DNA from 2 places in the Latilactobacillus sp. VITA-14 genome. Region 1 is predicted to be linked to the other one. Evidence: predicted binding sites of a transcription regulator. Region 1 holds the regulator's gene; the other holds the start of a gene.
The links. The regulator Rex, encoded in region 1, represses fermentation and respiration genes when NADH is low (regulators of the CRP and FNR family bind a similar motif). The targets are predictions, from matches to a motif close to TTGTGAANTANTTCACAA.

Region 1 (6,469 bases):
TCTTCTGTCCCGTAGGCCACTGATGACAATGCATCAGAAGATAGCATCGCTAACGCTTTAAAGCGTCCTAATTTTTGATTACCCTCATCGGAAGATTTTAACGGTTTCCCGATAAAAATCCGTTTTAACTGTTGCATAGCAATATGACCCCTTTAAATAATATTTCTAACATAAAAAGCCCTCATGTGAATATCATTCGTCGCAATCCACACAGTGACTTTTGAATTTCTCTATAACTTAAAAAAATAATTGCCGTTTATTCAAACAAATCGTATTCTACTATAGTTACGCATGAATTACTACCACAATTTAAAAAAGAACTGACCAAGGTAATCGAAACGCCTCGATTCCTTGGTCAGTTCTTATTTTTTATGATAAACGACGGGCAAAATCTGGTTTGTAATCTGAAATTTTAGTAATTCGAACTTTATCGCCAGATTGTGGTGCTTGGATAAAGTAGCCATCCCCAATGTAGATTGCGACATGGTGGGCTGTTCCAACCCCTCCCCAGAATAATAGGTCGTTTGGTTGTAATTCATTGAGCGGTACATCTTTGCCTAACTTACTTTGATCTTGTGAAACACGGGGTAATTTAATCCCATTTTTAGCGTAAACGTATTGCACTAAACCAGAACAGTCAAATCCTTCGGGTGTGGTGCCACCCCAAACATAGGGTACGCCTAAATATTTAACCGCTTCTTGGATAATCTTATTATTCATTAAATCCTTGTTACCAGTAATTAATGCGGCACCTGCATCACTCGCCGCTTTTTGAGCAGCTGCTTGCACCTCTAATTCTTTCTTGAACTTCGTTTGTAGTTGCGTTAATTGGTCGTTAGCTTGTTGTTTTTGTTGATCTAAGTCCTTAATTGCAGCATCATTTTCCTGTGATAATGATACCAGCTTGGCCTGTTGCGCTTCTAATTCAGTCTTTTGTTCAGCTTTTTTTCAGCTAATGAGGCCGTTTCAGCGGCATTATCCGCCTTAGCGTCTAACAGTCGATTGATAATTGAACCTTTTTGGAATAAATCGCTCAAACTTTGGCTCGACAATAAACTATCGATCATATCAAGATTAAAACTGCTATCTCGTGTTTGTAATTGCCGCAGGTTACCTTCAATAATCGCCACTTGCTTTTGATAATCAGCAGATGTTTTGCTGAACTCGTCTTGTTTTTCTTTAATATCCGCCTGTTTTGCAGTCATTTGTTCGTTCAATTGCGTTGTTTTTAACGTTAAATTACTAATATTATTATTCAATTCGGATAGATGATCTTGTGCTGTCTTAATGGCAGTTTGCGTTTCTTCAGGCGTTGCTTGGACCGTTTGTGGTCGCGCTAAAAAGAAGCCACCTAACATTAAACAGGTTATCAGTATCCGCCGGTTTCGAAAAATCATTGTCAACTCCTCCAACTATTATTATACCGCAGTCAAAATTAATTAATAGGGTTGCGCACAATTTATATATGCGCATTTTTTTTGAAAAATAAAAAAGTTCCAAAACTTTTGCCAGTTTTGGAACTTTGGATTTAATCGTGCTTTTTGGTTATAACGACTTCCGCTTAACTACAAAACGAGCGTTATGGCAAAAAACCGCCAGAACGCTCATTTTTAGGTTAATGCTCAGAATCAACCCGTTTCAAACGCACTTCTTTACATCATACCGCCCATTGCTGATGGGTCCATGCCTGCTGCTGGTGCTGGGTTGTCTTCTGGTTTGTCAGCAACCACTGCTTCAGTTGTTAACATTAAGGCAGCCACACTAGCTGCATTTTGTAATGCTGAACGTGTCACCTTAGTTGGATCTAAGATGCCGGCTTCAATCATATTTTCCCAGTTGCCGTTGGCTGCATTGTAGCCGACTTCAACTGGTTGTGATTTAACTTTTTCAACAATTACTGAGCCTTCAAGACCAGCGTTGGTTGCGATTTGACGAACAGGTTCTTCCAATGCACGAAGCACAATGTTAATCCCGGTTTGAACGTCGCCTTCTTCTTTAAGCGCAGCAACACTTTCGATCACATCGATTAATGCTGTCCCACCGCCGGCAACGTAGCCTTCTTCAACAGCTGCACGCGTTGCGTTCAAAGCATCTTCAATCCGATATTTTTGTTCTTTCAATTCTGTTTCTGTGGCAGCACCGACTTTAATCACTGCAACGCCACCAGCTAATTTAGCCAAGCGTTCTTGTAATTTTTCACGGTCAAAGTCTGATGTTGTTTCAGCAATTTGTTTCTTGATGTTTTCAACCCGTTCAGCGATGGCATCTTTGCTACCAGCACCTTCAACGATTGTTGTATCATCTTTTGTAACAGTTACCTTACCAGCTGTCCCTAATTGATCGATAGTTGTTTCTTTCAATTCTAGACCGAGGTCACTTGTAATCACTGTGGCACCTGTTAATGTGGCGATATCTTCTAATTGTTCCTTACGACGATCACCAAAACCAGGGGCTTTTACAGCAACCACGTTGAATGTCCCACGAATCTTGTTCAAGACAAGTGTTGGTAATGCTTCGCCATCAACATCATCAGCGATGATTAACAAGGCTTTACCTTCTTGCACGATTGATTGTAAAAGTGGTAAAACATCTTGAATATTTGAAATCTTTTTATCTGTAATTAAGATATATGGGTTATCTAGGTCAGCTTCCATCTTATCGTTATCCGTTACCATGTATTGTGACAAGTAACCACGATCGAATTGCATCCCTTCAACAACGCTTAATTCAGTATCAATCCCTTTTGATTCTTCAACTGTGATGACCCCATCGTTGCCAACTTTTTCCATTGCATCAGCAATTAAACGACCAGTTTCTTCGTTAGCTGATGAAACAGCAGCCACTTGGGCAATGGCATCTTTACTTTCGACTTTGTGTGAAATTTCGTGTAACTTCTTAACAGCTTCTTTAGTTGCTAATTCAATCCCACGACGAATCCCAACTGGGTTAGCGCCGGCTGTGACGTTCTTCATCCCTTCACGAATAATTGCTTGAGCTAAAACAGTAGCAGTAGTTGTCCCATCACCAGCGATGTCATTCGTTTTTGAAGCCACTTCAGAAACTAACTTAGCACCCATATTTTCAAAATGATCTTCTAATTCGATTGCTTTAGCGATTGTCACACCATCATTAGTAATTTCTGGTGAACCGTAAGCTTTTTCCAAAACAACGTTCCGGCCTTTTGGTCCTAATGTTGTTTTCACTGTGTTGGCTAATTGGTCAACCCCTGCCAACATTTTTGAACGTGCGTCTTCTGAAAATTTAAGTTCTTTTGCCATAATTTATTCACCTCAAAAAATTTTTTTGTTTATTATTATTCAACAATAGCCATAATATCTTTAGCATGGAGCACTAAATATCGTTGACCTTCATATTCAACTTCTGAACCTGCATATTTATCGTAAATAACTTCATCGTTTTCTTTAATATCAAGTGGAATTCGTTTGCCGTCACTTGTTAATGTGCCGGTACCAACTGCGACTACTTTGCCGGTTTGTGGTTTTTGTTTAGCATTACTTGCCAAAACAATCCCACCTACTGTTTGTTCTTCTTCGTCTTTAACGGCGATAATCACGCGATCTTCTAATGGTTTTAACACTTAAAATCCCTCCATCAATTTTACTTTTTTAGCACTCTATCATATCAAGTGCTAATCACAATTTTTATCATAGCATTTTTTCAGAACATTGCAAGTATTATGCTAGCACTTTTGCAATTTGAGTGCTAATACGCTAAGCTATTGTCACAACAACCTTTGAGGAGCTTTCACATGACGCTATACAAACAAAATTTTTCAATTATCATTAGCTATTTGTTCATTTTATTGATTCCTAGTGCAGTCGTCCGTTTTGGTCATCTATCTGCCTCGTTTTTTCTAATCACAACCATTGTTGATTGCCTCGGTGCCGCCTGGTTACTCTATCTTAATCAACGCACACAAGCCAATGCCATTGAGCAGCGGCCTTTCCCACTCAAACCCATTATCATTTGGGGGGTGTGTGGCATTGTACTGGTCTTAGTAATTCAGATTCTCGCCGGCTTCATTGAACAAAACATTCTCCACATCACTGCCAAATCGCTCAACACCATTTCACTGATGACCATGATGCAACAACAACCGTTTCTTATTTTAGCAACGACCATCGCCGCACCGATTATGGAAGAAATCACGTTTCGCAAAGCAATCTTTGGTGGATTAGCCAGTCGCTTAAACCGCATTTTAGCCGCCATCATTTCAAGTTTACTGTTTGCTTTTTTACATCAGGACGGGCATTTGTTAATCTACACGGCCATCGGTCTTTTCCTATGTTGGCTGTACCGCAAGACAGGTTCGATTTTCACCACAATCATCAGCCATGCTGGGATGAACCTGATCGTCACTTTACTGTATCTCAATCGTTAAAAAAAGCGTTCAAACAGGCGGCTACTACGAGCAACTTGTTTAAACGCTATTTTTATTCTTGATTTTGTTCATCAGTATAATTATCGAGGAAGTAAATCAAAGTTTGTAGTTCTTTAGCCAAATCAACATTTTGAATCCGTACGTTTGATGGCACAGAAATTCGAATTGGCGTAAAGTTCATAATCCCTTTAATCCCAGCAGCCACTAATTCATCGGTGACTTCTTGAGCTTCATCAATTGGCACTGTTAAAATGACAATCTCGATCTGTTGGTTCTTCAATTGTTCGGCCATCTCGTCCATTGAATAGACAGGAACACCGGTTTGAATTGTTCCAATCATTTCGGGTTTAACATCAAATGCTGCGCTAATCCGAATATTATTGGTTTGCTTAAAGTTGTAGTTCAATAAGGCGTGGCCTAAATTCCCCACCCCAATCAATGCAACGTTTGTCAATCGATCTTGGTTCAAGGTCTTCTTGAAAAAATCTAGCAACGAAGCGACATCATAGCCATAACCACGTTTGCCCAGTGCACCGAAATATGAAAAATCACGACGAATTGTCGCACTATCTACTTTAACTGCTTCAGATAATCCAGTAGAGGAAATTTTAGTTTTCCCTGAATTGTTCAAAAAGTTTAAATAGCGGTAATATAAAGGCAATCGTTTTGCAGTTGCTCTTGGGATATTATTCTCAACCATTTGAAACCTCCTTTTTGATTTGCTTGTGAAAATAGTGTAGTACCATACTGAAATCATACTGAATTTTCTTGTGAAAAGCAATATATTTACAATTTTGACTGTCCATCGTTTAAATCTGTTATGATAGTTGACAGTAGTATTATAAAAATGAACGCAATTAACTTTAAAAAACACCGCACGAAAGGATTTTTAGCCGTGATATTATTACAAGTTCAACAAGTCGCACGCAGTTTTGGCGGCGATTACCTTTTCAAAAACGCACAACTCGAAGTACAAGACCGCGCCCGTGTTGCCCTCGTTGGTCCAAACGGGGCTGGTAAATCAACCTTATTAAAAATGATTGCCGGCATCACAACGCCTGATGAAGGCCAAATCATTCTTAGCAAAAATGCTCAAGTCGGTTACTTAGCGCAAGATAGTGGCTTAGACTCAACCCGGACAATCTATGCGGAGATGTTAACCATTTTCGATGATCTCCGCCAAATGGAAGCCCAAATGCATGAACTCGAGACCGCAATTGCGGACACAACCATTGACCATGCTAGCGAAGAATATGCAGCCTTACTAAAACGATATGACCAAGTCCAACACGATTTCTCTGAAGCTAATGGTTACGGCTATGAAGCCGAAATCCGTGGCGTCTTACATGGTTTCCAATTTCCAGAAGACACCTTTGAAAAGCCAATCAGTACACTATCGGGAGGCGAACGCTCGCGACTCGCACTTGCTAAGTTATTGCTTGAGAAAAAAGACGTCCTTATTTTGGACGAACCAACGAACCATTTAGATATCGAAACACTAACATGGTTGGAAAATTATTTACAAACTTATCCCGGTGCCTTGCTCACCGTCTCGCATGACCGGTACTTCTTAGATAAAATCACTAAAGAAGTCTACGACATGAGTCGCCACACATTGACCCATTATACCGGCAATTACAGCCATTTCTTAAGTTTAAAAGAAGCTAACCTCTCACTCGAATGGAAGGCTTATGAAAAACAACAAGCTGAAATCGATAAACTTCAGACCTTTGTTGATAAAAACTTAGTGCGCGCAAGTACCACGAAACAAGCCCAAAGTCGCCGCCGTCAACTCGAAAAGATGGATAAATTAGACCGGCCGCAAAACGAAGCCGGTAAAATTCATTTTCATTTCGAAAGCGAACATCCAAGCGGTAACGAAGTATTGCAAGTAAGCGATGCCGCTGTCGGCTATTCCCCCGATAAAATCATGGTACAACCAATCAATTTTGAAGTGAACCGCCACGAACGCTTAGCCATCATCGGACCTAACGGAATTGGTAAATCGACCCTTCTCAAAAGTATCTTGCACCAAATTCCGTTCATCAAAGGCCATGAAAAAGTCGG
Region 2 (6,469 bases), on a different contig from region 1:
ATTTTTTTAGCCATGTGCGGATCCTCCTTGAATGTGGATGCTTTGCCTTCTATTATACTCATTTTCAGAAGGCAATTCAAAATTAGGTCAATTCCTACCAACTGGATTAACGACATTGTTAATCCCTATAACGATTAATTCTTACGCGCTCAGTAACTTTATTCAAAAAAAATACAAATAACTGTTTACAAAAGTTTGTTTAATATGCTATGATATTTAAGTCGTAAGGCGAGACATCATATGGGTGGTTAGCTCAGCTGGCAGAGCAACGGACTCTTAATCCGTGGGTCCAGGGTTCGATCCCCTGACCACCCATCAAGTATACATGATAAGTCGTTATAGAGGTGCTTAGGCATTGATATGACGGCTTTTTTATTTCTTCTTAGCAGATTAGTATTCACAGTGAATACGACAAACCGTATTCAAAACCGTATTCACGTATTCAACAAAAATCACGCACGGGGCATATACATAACTTACTGCAGGCGGTCATATCAATGGCCGTCTTTTAATTTGGGCTAACTTCATTAAACAACCGCCTATATTAAACATAGACCGTCAAGGATCATACTAGCAACTACTAGCATTAGTTTCCGTCGTAAATCGCGACTGTATTCATTAGATAAGGGGATGTCTCCAGTTTTGGGGATATGTTTCAAACGAGCCCAATTTTGGCTTGGTTGTATTTTTTAATCTAGATTATATTTAGGGGTAACGTTTCGTTACGCCATTATGTTTCTATCCAAAAACACTTGCTCAAACTTGAGCCAATCTATATTCTAAGTTAATACCGAACGGACTTTTCCGCTAAGTTGATCCATGAGGAGGCTAAGCGCATCCCACTGGAAACATATGTCCAAAATTGGCCACATCTAAAATTAATTAGGGCTTAATTTTCAGCCGTACTACCCCACCCTCACACGCATATAACGCATCTCTTCGGAGTCTTGACCCCTTCTCGTTGTTTGTCTCCCCAAGGGATTAGCAAATCATTTTAAAGGGGGGCGGATATGCTTATCTTACTCACGGAAAAGGTCTGTCCAATTTTGGACCGACCTTTTTTAGCCCAACAGGACGATACGGTATAGTAGCTTTTTTCATGTCCGCCAAGTTGTCGGATATATAAAATCCATCACATACACCACCACTCTAATTCAGGAGAGTGGTTCTAAACTACCGTTTCGGTACCTCAGATTGCTTCCATGCAATTAGCCGAAACCAAAAATGGATTGGGCAACATCTCGTTAAAATCAACGGTATCTAAAGTTAATTAGCATGGGATTTTTCCGTTGTACTGTTTCTATAATTGGCTAAGTATCTGGATTGAAGTCAATATTTGAGACAGATTTTAAGAGACATTCAGAACCGCGTTTACCTTCCACAGCTCAAATAAATCATTAATCGCGATTAATAACTTATTTGAACCCTGGAAAGCATTAAATCAGGCGGCCATTTGGCTCGTAAGTGTTGCAATTTCAACTTGTAAGGGGGTCTGGTAGCCCAGTGAACTATGAATTCTCTTCCTATTGTAGAAAGCATGCACATATTCAAAAAGGACGGCAGCGGCAGTTTCATAATCTTCAAAGACCGGCACTGGATAAACACATTCCTTTTTGAGGGAAGCGTGAAAGGATTCCATTGGCGCATTATCATACGGACAACCCTTACGGCTGTATGAGTGGCGGATATGTAGCTCAGTTAAACGTTGATTGTAATCATCGCTGGTATACTGTGATCCTAAATCCGTATGGATAATCGGGTCCCCAGTAATGGTTCGATTTTTAACCGCGCTTTCAAGGGTCTTTAAGACTAAATCAGTAGCCATCTTTTTTGAGAACGAATAGCCGATAATCCGTCGTGAGTGCAGGTCCATGATGGTTGATAAGTAACACCAGCCATTACGCTTCGTTTGAATATAGGTCATATCAGCGGTCCATTTTTGATTTAAACCAGTGGTCGAGAAATCCTGCTTAAGCAAGTTGGGACGCTGTTCAACCTTGGTTTTGGAAGCCGAAGCCGCTTTCCACTTATTGACGGTAACGGAGTGGCTATCCAGTTCCTTCATGAGCCGGGAAATCCGTCGTGGACTGCACCGAAGCTGCAGTGGTTGAAGTTCCAGATTCAATTCATGGTGGATCTTCATAACACCGTATCGCTGCTTAAATTCCGCAAAGATTCGCAGAATCCGTTGTTTCAAGCCCGCATCTTCGGCCCAGCGTTTTGAAGGTTTGGGGGATCGATAACGATAATACTGAGCTCTGGAAACACCGAGGATTCGGCACATCTTGGTTACCTGGTGGTGATGGCTTTCTTGGTGAATGTAATCAAAGATATTGGTTACTTCTGCGCAAGGAAGCCCAGGGCTTTTTTAGGATTTCGTTCTCCTCAGACAGCAAAGCCAGTCGCTTTTCCATCGCTTTGATTTTGTCTGGCGATTTACCGGATTGAGTTTTGGCCTGGCCCTGGATCCACTTATGAACTGTTGAATAGCCAATGCCATATTCTCTGGCCAGTTGGGCAGCTGATTCGCCTTGCTTATATAGGTTGATAATGTTTTGTTTGAATTCTTTGTCGTAACGAGTTGGCATGTAAAAATTCCTTCCTTTTGAGAGATGATTTATTCATTATACCCTCTCTTAAAAGTTGTCTCAGGAATCAGCTTACATCCAGCCTATCAACGAGATTTAATCGTCACCCTTCAATTAAATGTATGCCAGCTTGAGGATCCCCACCGACTGGAAATAACAACTCATATCTTAGGTTATCAAGAAGATAATATTATTGGTGATGAAGCGCAATTTATTCCATTGGCCGCCATTCGCCATGTTGATTATCAAACCAATTGAGCTACTTTCTAATAGTTGTGGTAGTAAAAGCACTTTCTTTAATTAATATACGATCCCTGCTTCAGTAGGTACTTTGACACAAACAGGCCTCTCAATGATCGTTGAGAGGCCTGTTACTATCTTTATTTAAATACGTATTGTGTAATAAATTACAAATGTTAATTATAATTTAAAAGAGTCAGAGAACAATTATAATTCCAACGTTAACAAAAAACTACTTCTAATTAAAAGTGACGGTCATAGATGATGTAGATAAGCCAAGAAGATTGAATTAATTCCTGATACCCTTAGCCAATACCCAAATTAGTTAGATTGAACAACTTTGCTTTTTGGATAATTCTACTGGCTAACTATGACTAGTTCAATAAAAAGCTCAAAAAGTTGTCACTAGATTATAGCAAAAATATATAGATATTGGACAGTTTCTAAGGGCCCTATACTTTAAAATAGCCTTGAGATAGGATTAACATTAAAAAGATTGTGAAATAGTTTGCATTATTGTATGAAAATGCTATTATGAAATTGATTCAAACTATAACCATCTAGGAGGAAGCTTTTACAATGAAAGAAAACTTTGATTTCTTAATGCCGAGTGTCAACTTCTTTGGTAAAGGGGTTATCAAGAAAATTGGCGATCGTGCAAAAATGTTAAATATGAAAAAGCCATTGATTGTGACTGACAAGTTTTTGCGGTCAATGGACAATGGACCGGTTGCTCAAACATTAGCGTCACTTGAAGCAGTTGGCGTTCCTTATACCATCTATGATGGTGTTGAACCTAATCCAAAAATTCGAAATATTCAAGAAGCAAAGAAAGTTTATTTAGATAATGATTGTGACAGTATTATCACTGTTGGTGGTGGTTCTTCACATGATGCCGGAAAAGGGACCGGTATCATTTTGACAAACGGTGATGACATCACCAAGCTTGCCGGAATCGAAACGCTGCAAAATCCATTGCCACCATTGATGGCTGTTAATACAACCGCCGGGACCGGTTCGGAGCTGACCCGTCATTGTGTGATCACAAATGAAAAAACTAAATTGAAATTTGTTGTTGTGTCATGGCGAAATATTCCATTGGTATCATTTAATGATCCAATGTTAATGTTGGATGTTCCGGCATCATTGACGGCTGCAACAGGGATGGATACATTTGTTCAGGCAATTGAACCTTATGTTTCAACCAACCGAAATGAAATTACGGATGGTCAATGCATTCAAGCAATTAAATTGGTTGAAGAAAGTCTTCGTGAAGCTGTTGCTAATGGTCACAACATTGAAGCCCGCACCAAAATGGTTGAAGCTGAAATGTTGGGTGGTATGGCTTTTAATAATGCTGATTTGGGATATGTTCATGCAATGGCCCATCAATTGGGCGGTCAATATGATGCGCCACACGGTGTTTGCTGTGCAATGTTACTTCCAATTGTTGAAAAGTATAATATTGTTGCCGCACCGGAAAGATTTGCACAATTAGCTAAAATTATGGGTGAAAATACGGACGGATTATCCACAAGGGATGCTGCCGACTTATCCATCAAAGCAATGCGCCAAATGTGTGATGATGTCAAGATCCCTCGAAGCATTAAAGCAATTGGTGCTAAACCGGAAGACTTTGAATTGATGGCTGAGAATGCGCTTAAAGACGGTAATGCTTTTTCAAATCCTCGTAAAGGAACCAAAGAAGAAATCGTTCAATTATTCCAAGAAGCATATGATCAAAAATAGGTTAAAAAATAAGAGAACTTCAGGAACCCTTTGTCACAATGATCAACATGAACCATCTAGATTGAAGTTAATAAAGTGAGCAAGTTTTAAACAGGTTTTGAAAACCAGCTAATTTTATATTGATTCAAAATATTCTTTCAATATTTGGGAATTACTCGACTAATCGGATCAGTATATGTGTGATCGTTTTACACATTTAATCAAGAGAATGGTCTCTAAATTTTTAATTTATGATATATAGCATAAATCATTAAAAATAAGTTATCATATTTAATAAAAAGAAAAGCATCACTCATTAATGAGGCTCTTTGTCAAATCCTGTTGATGAATAGCTTTTACAGAGTTGAAAGTCATGCGACTTTCAACTCTGTTTTTTCATTGGTTTTGTTCTCATTTGCCGTAACTTAATACGTGAAATCATATGATGGTAATTACGGAATCCAAATGCTGTGCGTTGAATTTGTTTAATCATTCGATTCATGCCTTCGACTGGGCCATTCGTATAGTCCGATTCACTGGCGTTGAGTACAACCACTAAGTTCTTTTTGAACGTTTGAAACACTGCTTTCATGTAGGGACTTGTATTTTGATTTGTATATAGATCTTCCACAAGCTTGTCTTTGTCTTGATTCTTAAGGTTTTCCATGATGCTTTGTATCGACTCGTGCGATGCTTTAAGTTCTTCGTTAATTGTCAGTCCTTGTTCTACACGTTCTAGTTGTGTGAGTTGTTTTCGCAGGTGTCGGTCATAAAAGACATGTTCCTCATCTAGATTTCCGGCATACTTCAAATAAAGCCGCCAGGCGAACTTTAACGTGCGATATTCATAGGATCTTTTATTGTACTTTTTCATGGTTTGCACCCGACTTTGATTAAAAACTCGAGTCATCATTGCAACGATGTGAAAGCGGTCGATCACAATTTTTGCCTGCGGAAACATTGCCTTGGCAATGTCTTGATAGTAACTATTTAGATCTACGGTAACTGTTTTGACACGTGCTCGAACACTTGCTGGAAATTGTTTAAAATAATCAGTAATACTTTGCTTGAATCGGTCTGGCAGAATTTGTTGAATTTCGTGCTCACCAGCGCCATTAATACAGATGAAATGGAGCCGACCACCAATTCCGCTAAATTCATCCATGGCGAGATGAACCGATAGATAGTTAAGATTTCTGCGAAATAAGTCATCATAGTTGTCTAAGTAACGACAGACAGTGCTAACTGATATGCCGGCATCGATCGCAATGCTAGCTTGAGTGCGGTCGTCTTGTAGACTCATAAACACTTTCTGACGCGTGGCTCGGGAGATACAACAGTACTTGTCTACCACATCAGAAGTAGCCATAAACGACGCTTTACAATTACGACAAATGACGCGTTCTTTATGGAGTTCTAAATAAACTGGTTCACTCGCATTCGCTGCCAGATAGGTCACGCGTGATACGTAGTGTCCATTATGACTTAGCTCGCAAAAGCCACAGTTAGCGCAATGTTTCTGGTTGAACTTAACCGTGGCTATATATACTTTTGTGCGCTTAGCTTTAATCACTTGATAGTTATATTTGTAAAAAACTACATTTGGGTCTTTAATACTGAGCGCAAATTTTATATTATTATCTACAGGGTCCATAAGTTTTCACGTCCTTTAAAAATGATGCTGTAGTGGGTGGATTTTTTAGGTGCGAGGCTTATGGGCCTTTTTTATTTTGCACTAAAAAATCCTGCTAATAGATTACCATGTTAAGTAAGCTATCAACAGGAAAAAGTATAGAACCAAAAAACGTTCACCGCAAGTGAACGTTTTTTTGACTTACCTATTCAGTTTGTGAAACGGTGTTGCGGGCGCTAACACGTTTGAAGACGTGGACGGCAACCCCTAAAACGGCACC

Region 2: a site for Rex is predicted at 3,325-3,342, ahead of ACF1X7_RS07850 (iron-containing alcohol dehydrogenase). Genes of this name have one in related genera too.

What each region holds. Positions count from the first base shown of each region.
Region 1 is NZ_JBJKTM010000004.1:81,406-87,874, forward strand. Features, by position in the region: gene ACF1X7_RS03035 (APC family permease) at 1-137, opposite strand, end outside; gene ACF1X7_RS03040 (C40 family peptidase) at 370-789, opposite strand; gene ACF1X7_RS03045 (coiled-coil domain-containing protein) at 921-1,397, opposite strand; gene groL (chaperonin GroEL) at 1,653-3,278, opposite strand; gene groES (co-chaperone GroES) at 3,314-3,598, opposite strand; gene ACF1X7_RS03060 (CPBP family intramembrane glutamic endopeptidase) at 3,770-4,402, shown strand; gene ACF1X7_RS03065 (redox-sensing transcriptional repressor Rex) at 4,455-5,102, opposite strand; gene ACF1X7_RS03070 (ABC-F family ATP-binding cassette domain-containing protein) at 5,298-6,469, shown strand, end outside.
Region 2 is NZ_JBJKTM010000018.1:9,051-15,519, forward strand. Features, by position in the region: gene yycF (response regulator YycF) at 1-14, opposite strand, end outside; tRNA gene ACF1X7_RS07830 (tRNA-Lys) at 243-315, shown strand; gene ACF1X7_RS07835 (IS3 family transposase) at 1,442-2,284, opposite strand; gene ACF1X7_RS07840 (IS3 family transposase) at 2,325-2,588, opposite strand; gene ACF1X7_RS07845 (hypothetical protein) at 2,613-2,846, shown strand; gene ACF1X7_RS07850 (iron-containing alcohol dehydrogenase) at 3,408-4,577, shown strand; gene ACF1X7_RS07855 (ISL3 family transposase) at 4,939-6,210, opposite strand; gene brnQ (branched-chain amino acid transport system II carrier protein) at 6,395-6,469, opposite strand, start outside.